Regions from separate parts of the Xenorhabdus doucetiae genome, predicted to be linked through region 1. Evidence: predicted binding sites of a transcription regulator. Region 1 holds the regulator's gene; the other holds the start of a gene.
What was found. The regulator sigma-54, encoded in region 1, starts transcription at its own class of promoters, with help from an activator protein. The targets are predictions, from matches to a motif close to GTTGGCACANNTTTCGCTNT.
Positions count from the first base shown of each region.

Region 2: a site for sigma-54 is predicted at 8,458-8,477, ahead of glnA (glutamate--ammonia ligase). Genes of this name have one in related genera too.

Region 1 covers NZ_FO704550.1:3,714,015-3,725,006, reverse strand. Annotated here, with positions in the region: gene alr (alanine racemase) at 1-478, opposite strand, end outside; gene npr (PTS phosphocarrier protein NPr) at 884-1,156, opposite strand; gene rapZ (RNase adapter RapZ) at 1,174-2,025, opposite strand; gene ptsN (PTS IIA-like nitrogen regulatory protein PtsN) at 2,066-2,533, opposite strand; gene hpf (ribosome hibernation promoting factor) at 2,694-2,981, opposite strand; gene rpoN (RNA polymerase factor sigma-54) at 3,005-4,441, opposite strand; gene lptB (LPS export ABC transporter ATP-binding protein) at 4,511-5,236, opposite strand; gene lptA (lipopolysaccharide ABC transporter substrate-binding protein LptA) at 5,243-5,791, opposite strand; gene lptC (LPS export ABC transporter periplasmic protein LptC) at 5,772-6,365, opposite strand; gene kdsC (3-deoxy-manno-octulosonate-8-phosphatase KdsC) at 6,384-6,947, opposite strand; gene kdsD (arabinose-5-phosphate isomerase KdsD) at 7,001-7,969, opposite strand; gene XDD1_RS16285 (calcium/sodium antiporter) at 8,005-8,982, opposite strand; gene mlaF (phospholipid ABC transporter ATP-binding protein MlaF) at 9,213-10,016, shown strand; gene mlaE (lipid asymmetry maintenance ABC transporter permease subunit MlaE) at 10,027-10,809, shown strand; gene mlaD (outer membrane lipid asymmetry maintenance protein MlaD) at 10,814-10,992, shown strand, end outside.
Region 2 covers NZ_FO704550.1:4,052,604-4,063,595, forward strand. Annotated here, with positions in the region: partial or broken gene XDD1_RS17675 (IS630 family transposase) at 1-425, opposite strand, end outside; gene XDD1_RS17680 (hypothetical protein) at 446-1,726, shown strand; gene XDD1_RS18545 (hypothetical protein) at 1,868-3,403, shown strand; gene XDD1_RS17690 (hypothetical protein) at 3,451-4,677, shown strand; gene XDD1_RS17695 (hypothetical protein) at 4,818-6,395, shown strand; gene XDD1_RS17700 (RCC1 domain-containing protein) at 6,406-8,292, shown strand; gene glnA (glutamate--ammonia ligase) at 8,557-9,966, shown strand; gene glnL (nitrogen regulation protein NR(II)) at 10,163-10,992, shown strand, end outside.

The DNA.
Region 1 (10,992 bases):
TTTCTTTACCGTGTTTTTTAGCCAGCGCATCAATGGCCTTGGCATGATCCAAATCGCCGATCATCTCTTCCATCTCATAGCCCAGTGTGCTTTCGATTTCAGCGATGTCAGCCGTACGGACACGGAGCAGTTGTCCTTTAAAGCCGCTTTCACGCACGATGCGGGCTTCTTCATTACTGGTGATCCCGACGCAAGGTACGCCTGTTTTGATGATGGATGGCATCAACAGGCCGAGACCATGACCATAAGCATCACCTTTCAGAACCGCACACATTTTGGTGCCGTTGTTCAGCTTTTTTTGCAATGTGTGGATATTATTTTCGAAAGTGGTGGTATTGATTTCAACCCAAGCGTTATTGGTTGCTGCGATGCTTTCTGCGTGGGTGTTATCTAAAGAGAGCACGGGTGCTGCTTGAGAAACACCCTGAAACAGACTCAGTCCAAGCAGGATCGCTAATGTAGTTTTATTAAAACGCATGAAGTAAATCTCCAGTTTAGGATTTATGCGTGCAATGCACGGTACGTAAACGCCCCTTGATGATAAGTTTTTTATTAATATATTTCACATGGTTAACTTATTGAAAGCTAACATTTATTGTATATTTAATACTATTTATAAATAGTCAGTATGATTAACTAAGTTAATGGTTTCAGCCGATTGTTTTTAGGGTTGGAGAAGGATTTACAGGCAGGATATATGAAGGTTTTTTTATCTTTTGTCAGTTTTAATGACTTGTTTTTTGATATTGCCAAAATCTGTTATCGCCAAAAAATGTGAGTTAGCGATTGAAACAGAGATGAAGAAAATGGGAAGTAGTGCGGGGGGTTTTTAGGCAGTGAAATTGTCAGTGGTATATTTGAGATCTATTGGGTATATGCGCGATTATTCCTCATCAAACCCGGCGTTGAAAAGTTTGATAATCGCGGCCAGCGCTTGCTGTTCATCCGGCCCGCTGACCTCAACATCAATATGGCTGCCTTGTTCGGAATCCAGCATTAACATGGCTATAACGCTACGGGCTTCGGCCTGTAAGTGACTGCTGTTACGCAGAATCACTTCTGATTGAAACTGTTGTACCAGATCATAGAGTTTCATCGCAGGCCGGGCGTGCATGCCGAGCCGGTTTTTAATTTCAAGTCGTTGCTTGACTGTCATGGCTTGCGCGATTCATCTTATTTGCGTTTTTCCAGTGTGCGGTGACGCGACTGCACGTTTTTGCCACGGGAACGGAAATAATCGGCCAGTTGTTCTGCCACATAAACGGAACGGTGTTTACCGCCGGTGCAACCAATCGCGACAGTCAGATAGCTGCGATTGTTGGTTTCCAGCATGGGGAGCCAAAGTTCAAGGTAGCTACGGGTCTGGTAAATAAAATTATGTACCTCAGTATGACGATCCAAAAACGCGGCCACCGGGCGATCCAAACCGGTCATGGGGCGCAGTTTCGGGTCCCAGTGCGGGTTTGGCAGGAATCGCACATCGAAAACGTAGTCTGCATCAATCGGAATGCCATGTTTGAAACCAAAGGATTCGAACACCATAGTCAATTCCCTTTCCCGTTTGCCCAATAAGCGCGTCCTGAGCATTTCTGCCAGTTCATGAACGGACATTTCAGAGGTATCAATGATCAAATCAGCACGTGAGCGCAGCGGTTCGAGCAAATCGCTCTCTTGGTCAATGGCGCTTTCCAGTGACAAGTTTTTGCTGGATAGCGGGTGTAAACGGCGCGTGTCGCTGTAGCGACGGATCAGGGTATTACGATCCGCATCAAGAAACAGTAATTGTGGCGAAAAACTGTCCGGCAACCGTGTCAGCGCTTCTTCAAAAATTTCTGGCGACTCCGGCATATTTCTGACATCAATGCTAACCGCCGCCGAAATATCACGATCGGCCAGTGTGTTTGCCAATTCTGGCAACAACACCACGGGTAGGTTATCCACGCAGTAGAAGCCCATGTCTTCCAGCGCACGCAGGGCAACGGATTTCCCAGAACCTGAACGACCACTGACTATCATCAGCACCATGAGGTGACTCCCCCTAAATGTTTATAATTATAATCGCTATTTATTCAGTAATGATTTTATACAGTTCCTCATCACTCTGCGCGGAACGCAGACGACGGCAGAGATTTTTATCTGCAAGGCGCTTTGCAATCAATGATAGTGAGTGTAAATGGGTTTGACACTGGTCTGATGGCACCAATAAAGCAAACAGCAAGTCAACAGGTTGATTATCGATAGCATCAAAGGTAATGGGGTGTTCCAGATGCAAAAAGACCCCAACGGCATTGTCCGAACACTCTTTATCCAATTTGCCGTGAGGAATGGCAACCCCGTTGCCAATGCCGGTTGTGCCGACTTTTTCGCGGGAAAGAATCGCTTCGAATACGGTGTTTTCCGGCACTCCGAGCTGTTTTGATGCCAGCTCACTGATAATCTCTAAGGCGCGCTTTTTGCTCGAACAAGGGACGTTGTTGCGTGTACATTCGGGTGAAAGCACCGAGCTTAGTGGTAAATCTGTTTCGTTGTTCATTTCTTTATTCACTTAGGGCCTTGTTATACCAGATGCCTGATAAGGCATCTGGTATGGATTCACTGCGCTAAAACGAATCTATAGCGCGTAGTCGGTGCTATAGAAAGTGTTATAGAGAGAACAGTGATCATTTTATGACGGCCCCGTTGCCTGAAAGCGATTAATGTTGTCTCAATTTACTTTTGTGTTTGGTCAATTGACGCGCCAGCTTATCGACGAGTGCATCAATTGCCGCATACATGTCTTCATGTTCTGAGGTTGCATGCAACTCACCTCCATTAACATACACCGTGGCTTCAGCGATTCTTTGCACTTTTTCCACTCGGAGAATGACCTGGATGAGGTTAATTTTATCGAAATATTGATCCAATTTGCCGCATTTGGTGTTCACGACGTTGCGAAGTGCATCTGTGATTTCAATATTGTGACCTGTAACATTGAGTTGCATAGTGTTTTCCTTCTCTGTGTGGTTCAAACCAGTTTTTTACGTTGGTTTGAAGGCGGGATGGATAACGACTCTCTATATTTTGCGACAGTCCGGCGAGCCACTTGAATACCTTGTTCAGCAAGTATGCTGGTCAATTTACTGTCACTCAGTGGCTTGGCCGGGTTTTCTGCCGCGACCAGTTTTTTCACCAGCGCACGTATGGCGGTAGAAGAGGCTTCACCTCCGCTATCCGTATTGACGTGGCTGGAGAAAAAATATTTAAGTTCAACGATCCCGCGTGGACTATACAGATACTTCTGGGTTGTCACACGGGAAATGGTGGACTCATGCATGTCAACCTGATAGGCGATATCAGCCAGTACCAGTGGTTTCATGTGTTCCTCACCATGCTCAAAAAAATCTTGTTGCCGTTCAACAATGCAGCTTGCAACTTTCAACAGTGTTTCATTGCGGCTTTCGAGGCTTTTGATCAGCCACTTGGCCTCTTGTAAATTATTGCGTATGAACAAACTGTCACTTTCATTGTTGGCTCGTTGCCCCAGTGCTGCGTAGTGTTGGTTGATGCGCAGGCGGGGGATGCTATCGGTATTTAGCCTGACTTGCCAGTTTGCATTTTCTTTCTGTACCAATACATCGGGAATAACATACTCGGATTCACCGGTATTGACTATCAAACCCGGCTTTGGCTCCAGTGACTGAATGATATCAATAGCCCCTTTCAACGCACTCTCTTTTAATTTGCTCTGACGTAATAAATGACGGAAGTCCCGGTTACCCAGTCGTTCAAGGTATTTGCTGACAATCAGTCTGGCATCATTCAGGTGAGGTGTTTCCGGTGGCAGCATGGAGAGCTGGATAAGCAAGCATTCACGTAAGTCACGGGCGGCAACCCCAATCGGATCGAAATGTTGTATCCGCTTGAGAACGGTTTCAACCTCTGCCGACGTCAGCTCATCATCACCCATGCTGGCAAGGATCTCTTCAATGGAAAGGGTCAGGTAGCCGGTATCATCAATGGCATCAATGATTGACGTGGCAATGGCCGCGTCCGTTTCAGTAAATGGCGTTAATCCTGCCTGCCACATCAGGTAATCTTGCAGTGTTTGGGTGGTTTCTCCCTGATAGACGGGGAAATCCTCCCCGCTATAATCACTGCCGGTGCCTGAAGGCGTGCCAGCGGTGTAAATTTCATCCCAACTGGTATCCAGTGGCAGCTCTTCAGGCATCTCCCGCTGTTCAAGCGCTTCCCGGCTATCCATGACTTCCGTTTCGCCATCAGGCGCCTGATTCTCCACTTCCTGATGCAGATCATCTTGTTCAAGCAGCGGATTAGTTTCCAAAGCCTGCTGAATCTCCTGTTGAAGCTCAAGCGTAGAGAGCTGCAACAAACGGATGGCTTGCTGGAGTTGTGGCGTCATCGTCAATTGTTGACTGAGCCTGAGTTGCAAACTTTGCTTCATAGCGTTACCACTTTCTCCTTAATCTCGCCTGAATGGTTCCTTGAATCGCGCCTGATAGCAGGATAACCGTTAAAGACGGAAACCTTCGCCCAAATAGACGCGTTTGACTTGCTCGTTATTCAGGATGTCATCCGGAGTACCGTGAGCAATCAAATGACCTTGGCTAACGATATAGGCTCGTTCGCAGACATCCAGTGTTTCACGGACATTGTGGTCAGTAATCAGGACACCCAAACCGTAATCCCGCAGGTGTTGGATGATCTTTTTAATATCCAGTACGGAAATGGGGTCAACGCCGGCAAAAGGTTCATCCAACAGGATGAATTTGGGGTTGGCAGCCAGAGCACGGGCTATCTCCACCCGACGGCGTTCACCACCGGAAAGGGATTGCCCAAGGTTATCACGCAGGTGAGAGATGTGAAATTCTTCCATCAACTCTTCTGCCCGTGCTTTTCGCTGCTCTTGGGTCAAGTCCTTGCGGATCTCCAGTACTGCCATCAAATTGTCGAAGACACTTAAGCGCCGGAAGATAGAGGCTTCCTGAGGCAAGTAACCTATCCCACGGCGTGCACGCTCATGCAGGGGCAGCAGACTGATATCTTCTTCATCAATGGTGATCGCGCCGGCATCACGTGGAACAATGCCGACGACCATATAGAAAGTGGTGGTTTTACCTGCTCCATTGGGGCCAAGTAAGCCAACGATCTCCCCGGACTTCACGTTTAGGCTGACATTCTCAACGACCTTGCGGCCTTTATAGGCTTTCGCCAGATTTTCTGCATTTAGTATTGCCATCAGTCGTTATTTACCCTTTTTCTGAGCATCAGCGCCGTGAACACCTGAGCCTTTTTCCTGTAGCTGGGCAGGTAACAGGACGGTGGTGACATGTTTACCTTTATCACTAAAGGCTTCCATCTGTTGTGTTGGGACGAGATAAGTGATCTTATCGCCCTTGATATTACTGTCTAGCTGTTCAAGATAGGCATCACCGGTTAGCGTGACCAGCTCTTTGTCCATCTCATAGCGCATTTTTGCAGCATGGCCGGTGAGGGGTTTGCCATCATCTTGCAATTGATAAAACGTGGCCGGATTACCGTAAGCCTCGATAACGGTCTTGTTGGCATCCCCCTCAGGGCGGGTCACCACGACTTTGTCTGCACGAATGTCAATAGAGCCTTGTTTTACGATCACATTATCCGTAAAGGTGGCAATGTTTCCCGTTAAATCCAAAGATTGTCTTGCTGAGTCGATGGTAATGGGCTTTTTGGTATCCTCTTTCAAGGCCAGTACAGGCAGGCTGACGGCAAAAAGTGTACTGGCAATAACGGTATTACGGATTAGGTTGTTCATGTGGAATCTCATATTGAGTGGTCACCTTTTCAATCAATTCAGCAGTTTTATTTCGCAGATTGCCGCGCATTTTCATGCCAACAGATTTTAATCCGACACCGATAAGCGTCACGCGGTCATCGGATGCGACATCTTGTGTGGTGAGATTAACGGTCGCATTGTCTGTTGTGATCCGCTGCAATTGTGACGCATCGGTCAAGCTATCCACTTGGACATCCCCATACAGGTAAAGCATCTGATCATGGGTCAGTTTGGCTTTGTTGGCGCGTACTGTCCATGTCGCTATCGGGGTTCCGGGGGCACCATTCGGGTCAAATGTGGTCAATACGGGGTTAGTAAACCAGGTCAGTTTGGTTTCTGTATAGTTTTTAACATCATCAGCGACCAGTTTATAAGTCAGTTTTCCTGCCGGATCATAGACAAAAGTCACGGCTTCCTGTGTTTGATAAGTCGGATAACCATCATCCACAATCGCTGATGAAGTATCATCATTGACATTCGATAAATTCCAGCCAATCAGCGCAAGCGCGATCAGTGCCAGTATTGTGATCAGCCAGGATTGAATTTTACTCATTCTTTTTTCAGTTTTAATTTATATGGATAACCCTTTGGCACCTTCGAGCTTATTTTGCGCGAAGAGCACCAAATCACACAGTTCCCTGACTGCACCACGACCGCCGGCAATCTGAGTCACATAATCTGCTTTTGGCAACAGTAATGGATGGGCATCAGCAACGGCAACCGATAACCCCACTTGTGCCATGACAGGCCAGTCAATAAGATCGTCACCTATATAAGCGACGTGTTCTGGTTGCAACGCTAGTTTATCCAACAGTTCCTTATACGCCAAAACCTTATCGTTTTGTCCTTGGTAAAGATGTGTAATACCCAGAGTTTCTGCCCGATTTTCCAGCAGTTTTGCTTTGCGGCCGGTAATAATGGCAACCTCAATACCTGAGGTGATTAAACAACGGATGCCATAACCATCACGAACGTTAAAGGCTTTCAGTTCTTCGCCTTCATTGCCCATATAGATAAGCCCGTCAGACATCACGCCATCAACATCACAAATCAGCAGACGGATTTGACGGGCTTTTTCGATAATTGCTTTATTGACTGGACCATAACAGGTGTCCAGATACTCTTTTTGACTCATTAAGACATTCTCTTAAGATTAATATCATGCTTATTTATATCAGTTTACTTGCCTTACACGACGCCGGCCTGCAAAAGATCGTGCATGTGGAGCACACCCAGTAATTTGTCACCTTCTGTGACCAGTAGTGAGGTGATGTGGCGCAATTGCATCAGGTTCAAGGCATCAACCGCCAGTGCATTGGGTTTGATACGGATGCCACCGGCAGTCATGACATCAGAGATGTTTGCATGGTTTAAATCGATACCCATATCAAAAACACGGCGCAAATCACCATCGGTAAAAATACCGCGGATCTGCATGTCATCATCACAGATCACTGTCATGCCCAATTTTTTGCGGGTGATTTCCACCAACGCTTCGCGCAGCGTCGCGGTGTGGGGAACATGGGGAATGTCATCACCGATGGTCATTAAATCGCTGGCCAGTAGCAGAAGTTTGCGTCCCAATGCCCCTCCGGGATGGGAAAGCGCGAAATCTTCGGCAGTAAAGCCACGAGCTTGCAAAAGCGCAACGGCCAAGGCATCTCCCATGACAAGTGTTGCGGTGGTGCTGGTGGTGGGTGCCAATCCCAATGGGCAGGCTTCTTGTGGGACTTTGATGCACAAGTGGATATCTGCGGCTTTACCCATGTTGCTGTCGCGATTATTTGTCATGCAGATGAGTGGGACGTTCTGTCGCTTGAGAACGGGAATTAACGCCAGAATTTCATTTGATTCACCGGAATTGGAAATCGCCAGCACGATGTCTTTGGCCGTTACCATGCCGAGATCGCCATGACTGGCTTCGCCGGGATGAACAAAGAAAGAAGGTGTGCCGGTACTGGCAAATGTTGCCGCGATTTTTCGCCCAATGTGACCGGATTTGCCCATCCCCATCACAATGACTTTTCCTTCACAGGCAAACATTAATTCACAGGCTTGGCTGAAATCGTCATTAATATATTGCTCCAGGCCGGCCAGCCCTTCGAGTTCACTCTGTAATACTTCCTTACCTGCTTGCTGAAAATCGATCTTAGGCATGTTGACTTCCCACTCTTTTCCCATTCAATCGGCAATTACTCAGTACCGTAATAATTAGAAACAAAAAGTACGATAAAATACGCGATAAAACAGCCCAGTAACAAGATGCCGTTCAATCGGTTCAATCGATGCTTTCTTCCCAGACAAAAGACTGTGAATAGTACACTCGCCGCCATCATGACCCAAAAATCCCGCGAAAATGCGTCAGGTGAAAAGACGCTGGGGGAAAGGATGGCGGGAACCCCCAAGACAAGGGTCACATTGAATACATTCGAGCCAACGATATTGCCCATTGCCATGTCGTTCTCGCCTTTTATGGCGGCGGCAATGGTGGTGGCAAGCTCAGGCAAGCTGGTTCCCACGGCAAGAATTGTCAGGCCAATCACCAGTTCACTGACACCATAAATACGTGCAATCACGGTTGCATTGTCAATCACCATACGGGTGGAAATGGGGAGAATCATTAACCCCAAAACAACCCAAAGCAGTGCAATTCCTTTGTTGCCTTCGACAGGCAATTCTGAATTTCGTTCTTGGGTATAACTATCAACACGACTATTTTGGGAGAAAGTCGTCATCTTTATCATCAGTGAGATGAAAAAGAGGGCGGAAAGCACCAAAAGAATACCATCCAACCGGCTCAGGTATCCATTGGACAGTAAATACCCTGCAAATGCGGTGATCGCCAACATCAGGGGCACTTCTTGCCGCAGAATTTCTGATTTTACCCTGATTGGCCTGATAAACGCTGCAGCCCCCGTAATGAGCAGCAGATTAGTAATATTGGAACCAATGGCATTGCCCACGGCCATGTCCGGCTGCCCGTCTAAAATTGCGGTGACAGACACCATCAGTTCTGGCAACGAGGTTCCGATTCCCATAATGACCAAGCCGACAATAAAAGGGGGGATTTTCATGGTGCGGGCAAAAACCGCCGCACCATAAACTAATCTATCGGAACCATACACCAGTAAAATCAACCCGGTAATGAGCAGTACAATAGTCAGAAACATGGCGTGTCCCTTAAATCAGTTTTATTCCGAGCATAATGCTAATAATGGTTGATTTTTAAACATGGAACGTTTATTCAGCTAGACTTATACATTCTGACGATCAAGCGATAAAAAGTAAAATTTGTCACAACTTCGCTAACGCAAATTAGGCAATTTTTTGTAGTATGCATTATTAATTATTTAAATACAGTCATGAAGACAGTTCTATTAACGGTTAGGGGCTTCTAATAATGAGTCAACAAACAGCAAATCTTATTGAGATCTGCGGTATGTATTTCACCCGAGGCCAACGCCCGATTTTTGCTGATATTAATCTGACTGTTCCGAAAGGAAAAATTACCGCCATCATGGGACCTTCTGGTATCGGGAAAACCACCTTGCTGCGCTTGATTGGAGGGCAAATTCGTCCGGAACGCGGTGAGATTTGGTTTGATGGCGATAATATTCCGGCATTGTCCCGCCCACGCCTTTATGCTGCCCGCAAGAAAATGAGCATGTTATTTCAGTCAGGTGCTTTGTTTACCGACCTGAATGTCTTTGACAATGTGGCTTTTCCCCTGCGTGAGCATACCCAACTGCCTGAAGCGTTGATTCACACCACGGTGATGATGAAGCTGGAAGCGGTGGGATTGCGTGGTGCTGCGCACTTGATGCCATCGGAACTCTCTGGCGGCATGGCAAGGCGAGCGGCATTAGCCAGGGCGATTGCTCTCGATCCCGATTTAATCATGTTTGATGAACCTTTTGTCGGCCAGGACCCCATCACGATGGGCGTTTTGGTGAAGCTGATTGATGAGCTGAATCATGCGTTGGGAGTGACGTGTGTCGTCGTTTCCCACGATGTACCGGAAGTCCTGAGCATTGCCGATTATGCTTATATTGTGGCCGAACGGAAAGTGATCGCCGAAGGTACGCCAGATCAGTTGAGAACGAATCAGGATCAGCGGGTACGGCAATTTCTTGATGGGATTGCTGACGGGCCTGTGCCTTTCCGTTTCCCGGCCGGGGATTACAAAACTGAGTTATTAGGATGATGGAATGTTGATGTTAACACGGGCATTAGCGGCAATGGGCCGGCGCACGATTGAGGTGACGGCTTCATTCGGTCGTGCGGGCTTTATGCTGTTCAATGCCATCATTGGTAAACCTGAACCTGCCAAACAATGGACGCTATTGCGCCAGCAACTTTATAGCGTCGGTGTTCAATCACTGTTGATCATTGTGGTTTCAGGGCTGTTTATTGGCATGGTGTTGGCCTTGCAAGGCTATCTGGTTTTGACCACATTTAGTGCGGAAGGTAGCCTCGGTATGATGGTGGCGTTATCCTTGCTGCGTGAGTTGGGGCCAGTGGTAACCGCACTTTTGTTTGCGGGGCGGGCGGGATCAGCGCTGACCGCAGAAATTGGTTTGATGAAAGCCACTGAACAGATTTCCAGTCTGGAAATGATGGCGGTTGACCCGCTGCGCCGGGTCGTTGCTCCCCGCTTCTGGGCGGGGTTTATCAGTATGCCTTTGCTCTCTCTGATCTTTGTTGCTGTGGGGATTTTGGGCGGTGCCATGGTCGGTGTTGATTGGAAAGGTATTGATGGTGGCTTTTTCTGGTCGTCGATGCAAGCCGCGGTGGAATGGCAAAAAGATTTGCTCAACTGTTTTCTCAAGAGTGTGGTTTTTGCGATTACGGTAACGTGGATTGCACTGTTCAATGGTTATGACGCTATCCCAACATCGGAAGGGATCAGCAGGGCGACGACGCGCACAGTAGTTCATGCGTCGTTGGCGGTATTGGGTTTGGATTTTGTGCTGACAGCACTGATGTTCGGGAACTAAGTCGATGCAAAGCAAGAAAAATGAAATTTGGGTTGGGGCTTTTGTCTTGATTGCGCTGGCAGCAATCATTTTTTTATGCCTCAAAGTGGCAAATATCCAATCTTTCGGCAGTCAGCCAACGTATCGTGTCTATGCTGCATTTGACAATATCGGTGGACTGAAAGTCCGTTCACCGGTGAAAGT
Region 2 (10,992 bases), 340 kb from region 1:
GCATCGAATTTATGAGGAACGCCCTTTGGCTTTTTGTAGCTGAAACCTTGTCGGTGAAGCCATTTCGTCATGCCTCCCACGCTGAAAGACACCTGCCAACGAGCTCGTACATAATCCACAATTTGAGCGGTCGTATGCAGCAAATTTGCCGTCAAATAATCAACCAGATCGGCGGTTTGTTTGGCAGAGAGATGGCTTTCAGAACCGCCATTTTCGGGGGTGAGTTTTTCCTGCGCGATGAAATCTTTTAGGTGACGGCTTACCGTAGTTTCATGAATACGTAAGGCCTGAGCAATCATCTGAGCTGTCCAGCCCTCTGACGCCAAAAGCACGGCCTTGATGCGATCACAGACTCGACTATCACGAGTGGTATCATGCATCAATTCGAGGGCACGTTTTTGTTCTGGTGTCAGATGAATTTTCATGATTGCAAGCATGATCGGGTTTGGATAAGAAATCAAGCATCTTCAATGGCGATTGGTATATTATCGATCCGGCATCATTGGTCCTCACAATCAACAAGCCTATTCAAGATACACCGAAGGCAGAGAATAGTCCGCCGAAGGGTTCACATACTCAAATATCGACAACCATTAAAAGCCTCAGTGGTGCTACATTATCCGGTGTTCCTGTGTTTATAACAAGTGACCATGATGGTGATTTCTCACAAGTTAATATTTATGATAGCAATACCGCAAGCGCTCAAAAAATAAATACCACACTGCCATCAGGAAGTGATGGATTTACCTTACTTTCAGATAGCAGCGGAATAATTACATTCTATCTTTATCCAATTAAAGGATTATCACTCGCAATTAACTTATATTCCCAAATAACGGGATCCACTTACCAAACTCATGCTAATACCACCTGTTATATTATTGATCCTAATCCAAATAAGATAATGTATCCTTTGAGATTACCCAAAATTTTGGGATTTTTGCAAGGTGATTTTGTCTCGGATGGTTCCTTCACCTTTCTGGTAGAGATAGAAAAATATCTTAACGCAACGGCTGGTGACAATATATTATTTTATGTCAACGGACAATATACTAATCAACAAATAACCCTTAAAAATAAAAAACAATTAAATTCCTATACCATTAGCCTGCCTTATAGCATATTTAATGGCAAAGAAAATCAACCATCCACTTTTTCTTATGTTGTTATTAGTGCCTATGATGGCAGTATTTTACCCTCTGAGGAATTGCCTTTAACTTATAAGGGCGGTGTAATATATAAGCCTGTGCCGTACATGCAAAGAGATTATGATACCTGCACCGTTATGACTAGTGTAAAAACGACCCTGCCTCAGAATAGTGTCATTAATTATGATGCAATAAAAAGTTATCCAAATAGTCAAGGGAAAAGGGGATTATTTATCGAAATTTTGGGTGATGCCACCGGTCAGGAAAAAAATAAAGTCCCAATCGGTGCTATGGTCACATTAAATATGTATATACGTTCTTATAACAAAAATCCACCGAGTAAATCCCTATCACAACCGATGCCTGCAAGTGGTTCTTTACTATTTAATATTGACTACCATGATCTTATTGATATCGATGCATACGATAATGGCGCAGCCGGTAGTATTGAATTCGATTATCAATTTACATCAAATACCGGCCCGCATGGTGAGTCCATTAATGGTTATGGCAAAATTTGGGAGGGTAGAATTGATACGGTACGACTCGGGGTTCCCATTGGGAGTGATGATAACTAATATCAATAATATAGTGGACTAATTTAATTCTGATAAATAGAACCTATAAACTTCAAGTTGCAAGACGACAGCCGCTTATTATCTCCCCGTGCTGCGGGGAGATAATAAATACATACCATAATAATAAAACAAGGTAATGAGATGAATAGTGCATTGAGTATTTCAGTACCCGATAATTCTGACTTGATAATAGGTCAACGGTTTGAGTTGACTGTCACTTTAGCGTTAGATACGACAGCAATTGGCAATATAATTCTTTCCTTTAACTCTGCCACGCATATTAATGTCCCAAAAAATCCTATCACTATGCTCGCAACTTCTGATGGCGGAAATAATCAATACAGTGCCACTATAGCGCTTAAAGTATCAGATCAAATCACTGAAAATACGCCAATAACCTTTACAATACAAGCAACTGATACCAATAATCCTCAGCAGGTTTTTTCCAAAAAGGTACAGTACTTAGCAAGAAGCATTGATCCAAAATCACTGGCTTTTAATGTAGAACACCCTTTTCAAACGATGCCGGTAGCAGATAATAATCCGCCTAACGGCATACAAACAAAAGTCTCTACCACCATCAAAGATTTAGACGGAAAAGCATTGTCGGGGGTGCCGGTCTTTATCACTAATGATACAAATGGCACCTTTGAAAAAGTTAATATCTATCTTGATACGAACAAGGATACACAAAAAATAGACACAAAAATGCCATCAGGCAATGATGGGTTTACATTACTTTCAGACAAGGATGGGGGGATTATATTTTATATTTATCCCATTGAGGGATTATCACTTATTCTTAATCTATACGCTCAGATCATAGGAGTAACTCATCAAACCGTTGCCAACGATACTTATTACGTTGTTAACAGTGATCCATTCGCGGTTGAATCTCCGTTACAACAACCCAGAATTTTAGGCTTTAATCGGGGCAATTTAATCTCAGATGGTTCGCCTCTATTTTCCGTCAGAATAAACCCCTATATCAATCCAGAAATTGGTGATAATATTCTATTCTTTGTCAATATTAATTTTACAGGAATTTATAAAACACTTAAAAACCCAAAACAACTAGGCAGTTATTTCATTAAATTACCTTATAGTATCTTCAAAGAAAACGAATTATCGCGATTTTCTTATGTCGTCATTAGACAACATGCAGGAGAAATGATCCCATCTGACGTGTTACGTTTAACTTACAAGGGAGGAGTTATCTATGAACCCGATCCAAATGTGACCAGAAAATATGATGCCAGCATTGTTATGACCAGTGCCAAAACCATTATACCCGCAGATAGCATGATTAATTATGATTATATCCGTTCATACCCTCCTGCCAATATCACTGGCTTAATTGTCGAGATTTCGGGTAATACCGGGAATAATAATACCAAAGTGCCTTTAGGTGCCGAAGTCACATTGAATATCTATATTCGCTCTCATAATAAAAACCCGCCGATTCAATCAATGAAAGATATCATGCCCGGAAATGGCATTTTGCAGTTCAATATTAACTATGATGATCTTGTTGATATCGATTCCGGTGATATTAAATTTGATTATAGTTTTACATCAAAGAATAGTGATGAAATTGGTTATGGTCATGTTTGGGAGGCAGAGATAGATACGGTTAGAATAGGTATCCCCATTGGGGATGATGAAATTGATTTATAACATATAATCTTGAATCAAATTATTTGCATTTTCACAAGGAAAATTTTATGAACTCTTATTTGAAAAAAGAAGACATCGATATTAGGACACTGGAATTGGATATTGATAACCCATTTCTGGAATTCCCTGATCAATCAGGTGGACAGAAAAAAGTACAGTACGCCACAGTAACATCCAAGGTACGAAATGTCAGTGGGACGCCGCTACCTGATCTTAAAGTACATATATCAGATGATTTAATAGATAACTTACAAAAAGCAAAAATTTATGATGCTGATAATAAAGAAATTATTATTGAAAAGGGAAGTAATGGATTTGATGTCACGACCGATCAAGATGGCAACATCAAGTTTTATATCTACCCTATTATGGCAGAATCATTAATCATCAATCTGACCGCTCAAGTCATAGGCTCTACCGATAAAATTAATGCAAAATATACGATATATTGTGCTAATCACGCATTAGAGAGTACCCCTAAAGAATTAACAGAGCCTGAAATATTTAATTTTCACGGCGAAGATCTAAAATCGAATGGAAAAAGTAAGTTTACAATAGGAATAGTAAAATATGCAGACTTTAAACCTGGGGATCATATCTTATTCTTTGTCAATGATATTTATACCAAAATTTCCATTCAAATTGAAAACGAAGATGACTTAACTGCTATTGATTTACCTTACTGTATCTTTAATAAGAATGAGCTTTCAAGATTTTCTTATTCCATCATCCGATCAGGGTATATGGCTGCATCCCAAGTGATGGATTTAATTTATCACGGAAACCCATACAATAAGCCCTGGACTGACGTTGATAGAGCATATGATACGTGTATAGTCTACAACAGCGTAGGCGTTTCTGATGAAAATATTTTAGAACAATGGAATTATGTTAACAGTACTGAAATATCTAATTATCGGAATAACCCTCCAGATAATGCGGGGTTATTTGTCCAAATTACAGGCGAAAAAGATGCAGCAGGTAAAGGAAAAGTACCGCTGGGATCAACTATATATTTAAATTTATATATTAACTCCAAGTCAAGAACCGTGACTCATACCTTTGAAAAAACCATGCCTTTTGTTCCCGACAGCAGTGATAATACGGCTAAAGTGATATTTAATATACCTCATCATCTTTTAACCCATTGTTTATCTTATCCAAACAGAGGCGGGGATATTTATTTTGATTATCAAATAGGGAAAGATTCTGATAATGGTGTCACATATGGCAATATATGGGAAGGATATATAGACACCCCAGATATTGAGTGAAGTTAAATTGACTTATACTCTTCACACTTCAAGATGAATTTGTTATCTCCTCGCGCTGCGGGGAGATCATAAACTGCTTTCGCCTTGCGAGTTGCAACTTGAAGTTTATAGGGTATATATATTCTGATTGAGGTAATATAATGAGCAACCAAATTGAGGTCTCTATTCCTTCGGGTTCTAGTGTTATCATTGGGCAAAGATTAGTACTTCATGTTACTTTAAAATCTAATGATAAAATATCACCTGATACCACTGTCTATCTGGACAATACTCATAATGTCACATTACTAGACACAACCCATTCTGATGAATCCCCTGAATTATTCATCCTTTATTTGGAAATGTCATCAAATATGACCGATGGGGATTATGTCAGATTTGGTTTTTCCATCTCAGGTAATATCAATTTTCCCCCACAAAGTGTCGAGTATACGGCAAGGACATTAAATAATGATTCGTTAAGGCTTTATTATGACAAATCTTATTTAGATGTTCCTAGCCAACCTAATTTACCCCCTGATGGAAACAATGGCGAATCCAGAACTCGCGTTATGGCGAGAATTAAAGATCAACATAGTAATCCCATACCCCGCCTTTTTGTTTTTATCTCTGCATCATCGCCTAACGATATAGAAAAAATAGATTTATATGGAAATGATAACAGCACTAAAATTGATATCGAAAAATATCAATACAGGGAGGGAGTTTTATTATCTTCAAATCAATCTGGTAATTTAATTTTTTATGTTTATGCTAAAGAGATGCAACCAGTCACTCTTGAGTTATACACGCAAGTCTTTGGCATAACAAGCGAGGTAATAGCGGATAGCCCACTGCATATTGTCAACAATAAACCCGTAAGTTCAGGTAATTATCTCCCTGCCCCCGCGATTGATGGGTTTGAAAATGGAGGAGAATTAACCACTCATAATCAAACCAATTTTCTGGTTAATGTGCCTCTTTATCCTGATGCACAAGTTGGGGATATTATTAAATTCTGTATTGATGGAAAGACCACAATATACGATCATATTCTTGTAGGATTAAATGAGCTTGGTAATTATTCAAGCATATCTTTGCCTTATAATATGTTTCAAATAGGCGTGGCCTCTGAGTTTTCCTATTTGGTTTTTCTCTCAAGTGGAGAAACGTTATATTCAAATTCACTAAAATTGACATACACGGGAGAATCCTGGCCTAAACCGACGTATTATGATAAATGCGTGGTTTATTCTAGCTTTGGAACAAACTCACCCAATAATATTATACAAGAAGCTGACCCTGATAATTGTGAAAACATAGATCCAAATAATATTGTTAATTGCCCGGCAATATCTCAGCATAAGAATAATGCTAATGATGCCGCACTATTTGTTCAAATTACAGGAACGAATGATGTTACTGATAAAACAAAACCTCCATTAGGTAGTCAAGTGAAACTCACTTTGCTTATCAAATCAAACCCCAGACATGTCAACCAGGTGCTTAGTAAAAAGATGCCTGATAAACCTGACCCTAATGGCGATGGTCAGACCGCAATTCTTACCATAGAAATACCTAAACATTATGTTTCAGGATGCCACGAATATCAAAATTGTCATGCTGGTCTTATTCAATTTAGTTATCAAGCTGCTGGCTCTTCTTCTAGTACTTGGACGGGAAGAATAGTGACTTCTGCGAATGGTGCAGATGATTGTGACGAAGAACATAATAATTAGAGAGGAAAATATGTCTAATATAAATAATAAATTATCCAGCCCAAGGCTCCCACAATCCACTAACAATACGTTAGATTTGGAAAAATTGAATGGTGATTATATTGTTGTTGAAATCGATACCTATCCTAATGTCTCTATCAATGATGAACTCACTATTTATTTCAATCAAATTAAGATTGACCCCTATGTTGTTAAAGGCAGTGATTTAAATTCATCTTATTTCACGATTAACATTCCAAAAAACAAAATCCCCGTCGGGCAATATTCTGTTTATTATATAGAGGAAACCTACGGTAACCTATTATACTCCCCTAAGATTAATATCACCGTTGTTGACCAAGCATCAACTAAACCCCCCGTCATACCGCCCACAGATGACTGCGCCTTTATCGTCATGGGGGCACGCACCACACTTTATAGTACGGCTAACGCTCTCTACGGGCCGCAGTGCCTGGTTGCCTTGGATAAGGAAACCTTGGAACCCGTTGAAGTCTTGTGGGAATATATGGAACCGCCCAAAGTCGATATCAGTTGGCAATATACCAATGGTAATTTTGGTGTTATTCAAAGCTCGACTTTTTATGATACTTCACCAAGTATCAAAATATCCGTTTACTCTCTTGATAAAAAATATCATCGCGTAATTCAACCCCTTAATATCTTTGGTAATGGCGGAACATCTGATTCTGTCTACATAAAACCACACTTATATGATTGGCAACCCCCGTTTTGTGCCCCGGAAAGTTTTTCCTCTAGTTTTGCGGCATTGCTCAATGACAATAGCCTTGTCACTTGGGGAAATATGAATCCGGCAAATTCTGGTCATGTTGATAATGACGTAAAAAAAGTTTTCGCCTCTGGATACGGCTACCTGGCCCTGAAAAATAATGGAAGCCTGTCACTTTGGGGAGTACCAGAAAATGATACGATTTACGCATCTTATTGCCCTGGCGCGGATTACGTTGATATTGCGGCGGGAAACACCTGTTTTATCGCGCTAAGGTCTGATGGAACTGGCTGTACCTGGGGAAACCCTTGGATACCCGGTGGTGCATTGCCTTTTGGCCCCTATATTGTTCCCAGATTAGGCCCCCCTGAGAAGACTCTCCTTCTCGGAAATGATATTGCTGTCCTTGCCTTTAATACTGAAACTGCGATGTCATCCTTGATAGTTAGCAGACCAGCCCAAGCAACCAGGCATAATAACATGGTGGGTTGGATGGAGAGACAAGAAGATGAATCCTACAGAAATCTCCGTGGCATTATCCCTGTCTTAGACACTTTTATCATTATAAAGCAAGATGGAACGACAAATTATTGGCCCTGGCTACCCTCAACAATAGTTGGCCAACCGCAATACGTAGACGGAGTAGCTCAGATCGCACAAATTGTCCCTGCCATAGGATGGGATTACAGGACGCCTCGTACAGGCATCGGTTACCGCAACCCCTCTGATATAACTCTATCGATTTTTGAAAGCGCCTTCCTTGCAGAGGGGTCTCCATACTCATCTGTTTCAGATATATCAGGTAATAGAACGACTCTTGAGTCAAGATTGATGGATGGTACTGTCGGAGAAATCAACTCCGTACTCCAAGTCAGCATGGTCGTTATAGATGGATTAGAAAATGTCGTTCAAGTGACATGTTCAGCAAAAGCCTCCGCCGCATTGCACAAAGATGGTACTGTCACCACTTGGGGATCACTTGAATATGGCGGTGACTCTTCCGCAGTGCAGAATCAGCTTAAAAATGTAAGAGCTATCTACGCGACCGGGAAAGCATTTGCTGCTCTGACACAAGATAATAAAGTCATTACTTGGGGAGATTATGCCGGAGGCGGAAATAGCAGCTCTGTACAACAGTATCTTGATGGCAACATTAGTTATTACGAATAATTTTGGCTACCAATAATCATTGGCAGCCCTCAAGTGCACTATTATGGTGCACTTGAGTTGTTGTCACTCCCAAATTCGGTGCAAATCGATTTAAAACTGTGCTTTTCCCTGATTCATTTTTTGTCTCCGGTCTCTCCAAACATTGATATTAAACACTTTTAAAAAACTGGCACGCTTTTCGCATTTACCCAAACAATCGCGATTTCATAAAGATTGACCCTAAGAGATCGATAATCGCCCTTAATTTTTCCAGGAGAGGCCAGTATGTCCGTTGAACATGTGTTGTCCATGATTGAAGAACATCAGGTGAAGTTTATTGACTTACGTTTTACTGACACCAAAGGTAAAGAACAACATATCACCATCCCTGCCCACCAAGTTGATGAAGACTTCTTTGAAGATGGCAAAATGTTTGACGGTTCGTCTATCGGTGGCTGGAAAGGAATCAATGAATCCGATATGGTGCTGATGCCCGATCCAAGCACCGCGATGATCGACCCCTTCTTTCATGATGCTACCCTGATCCTGCGTTGCGATGTCCTTGAACCCGGCACCATGCAGGGTTATAGCCGCGACCCTCGCTCCATTGCGAAACGTGCAGAAGATTTCCTGCGTGCCAGCGATCTGGCTGATACCGTGTTATTTGGGCCAGAACCCGAATTCTTCCTGTTCGATGATATCCGGTTTGGCAGTTCCATCTCTGGTTCTTATTATCATATCGATGATACCGAAGCTGCATGGAACAGCGGTACGCGCTATGAAGGCGGTAACAAAGGCCATCGTCCCGGTATTAAAGGCGGCTATTTCCCGGTTCCGCCGGTGGATTCTTCGCAAGACCTGCGTTCAGCCATGTGCCTGACAATGGAAAAAATGGGGTTGGTCGTTGAAGCCCATCACCATGAAGTCGCCACGGCCGGGCAAAACGAAGTCGCCACCCGCTTTAATACCATGACCAAAAAAGCGGATGAGACCCAGATTTATAAGTATGTGGTGCATAACGTTGCCCATAAATTTGGCAAGACCGCGACGTTTATGCCAAAACCGCTGGTGGGTGATAACGGTTCAGGTATGCACTGCCATATGTCACTGTCCAAAAATGGCACTAACCTGTTTGCGGGTGACAAATACGGTGGCCTGTCCGAAATGGCGCTTTACTATATCGGCGGTATCATTAAACATGCCCGTGCATTGAATGCCTTTACTAACCCAACGACCAACTCGTATAAGCGTCTGGTGCCCGGTTTTGAAGCGCCGGTGATGCTGGCTTATTCTGCCCGTAACCGCTCCGCTTCTATCCGTATTCCGGTTGTTGCCAGCACCAAAGCTCGCCGTATTGAAGTGCGTTTCCCCGATCCCGCGGCGAACCCTTATCTGGCCTTCTCTGCGCTGTTGATGGCAGGTCTTGATGGCATCATCAACAAAATTCACCCCGGTGATGCCATGGATAAGAACTTGTATGACCTGCCCGCAGAAGAAGCGCAAGAGATCCCAACTGTAGCCTCTTCTTTGGAAGATGCCTTGGCTGCGCTGGATGCAGACCGCGAATTCCTGACTCGCGGCGGTGTTTTCACGGATGATACGATCGATGCTTATATCAATTTGTTGCAAGGGGAAATTGAACGTGTCCGTATGACTCCCCATCCTCTGGAATTTGAACTGTATTACAGTGTGTAACCTTATTCGGTCATATGCCTTATCACATGCCGGATGGAATGACTGTGATTTTTTGTTGCCGTGAAACTTTTGGCCCATCTTTAGATGGGCTCTTTTCCCTTACATACACATCCCGATAAGAGTTTGAGCGGAAGGGTTCATTAATTATGGTTAAATAAGCTACAATGCACCAAAAAAGTGCAGGAACGGAATGACAATGGTTAGTTTGCCCAAAGCAGAACAGATTCTCGACTCACAGATCAACAACGTCTTGGTGCTGGATAATGACTTGATTATTCGCTACGCCAATCATTCTGCTATGCAACTTCTGGCACAAAGTTCACGTAAATTATTCGGTACGCCTCTGCCTATCCTGTTTAGCTATATTTCGCTGGATACCGAACTGATGCGTTCCAGTTTGATCAACGGTCAGGGCTTTACCGATAACGAAGTCATCCTGGTGATCAATAATCACGCTCATGTGATGTCGCTCAGTGCCCAACCAATTTCCGAACAGCTTATTCTGCTGGAACTGGCATCTATGGACAGTCAACGCCGGTTAAGCCAAGAGCAGGTACAACAAGCCCAGCAGGCGGCTGCGCGGGAACTGGTTCGGGGGCTGGCACATGAAATCAAAAATCCCCTTGGCGGGCTGCGGGGAGCCGCACAGTTGCTTGCCAAGGCACTGCCCGATCCCGCTTTGAGGGAGTATACCCAAGTGATTATTGAGCAGGCAGACAGGCTGCGCAATCTGGTTGATCGCTTGCTGGGGCCGCAGCATCCGGGCGCCCAAACCCGCCAGAGCATTCATCATGTGGTCGAGCGGGTCTATCAGTTAGTCTCACTGGAAATGCCGGCGAATGTCACGCTGATTAAAGATTATGATCCCAGTTTGCCAGAACTGGCTCATTATCCTGACCAAATTGAGCAAGTGTTACTGAATATCACCCGCAATGCGCTACAGGCGCTGGGTCAGAAAGGAGGAACCATCACCCTGAGAACGCGAACCGCGTTTCAGATTACCTTACAGGGTGAACGTTACCGGTT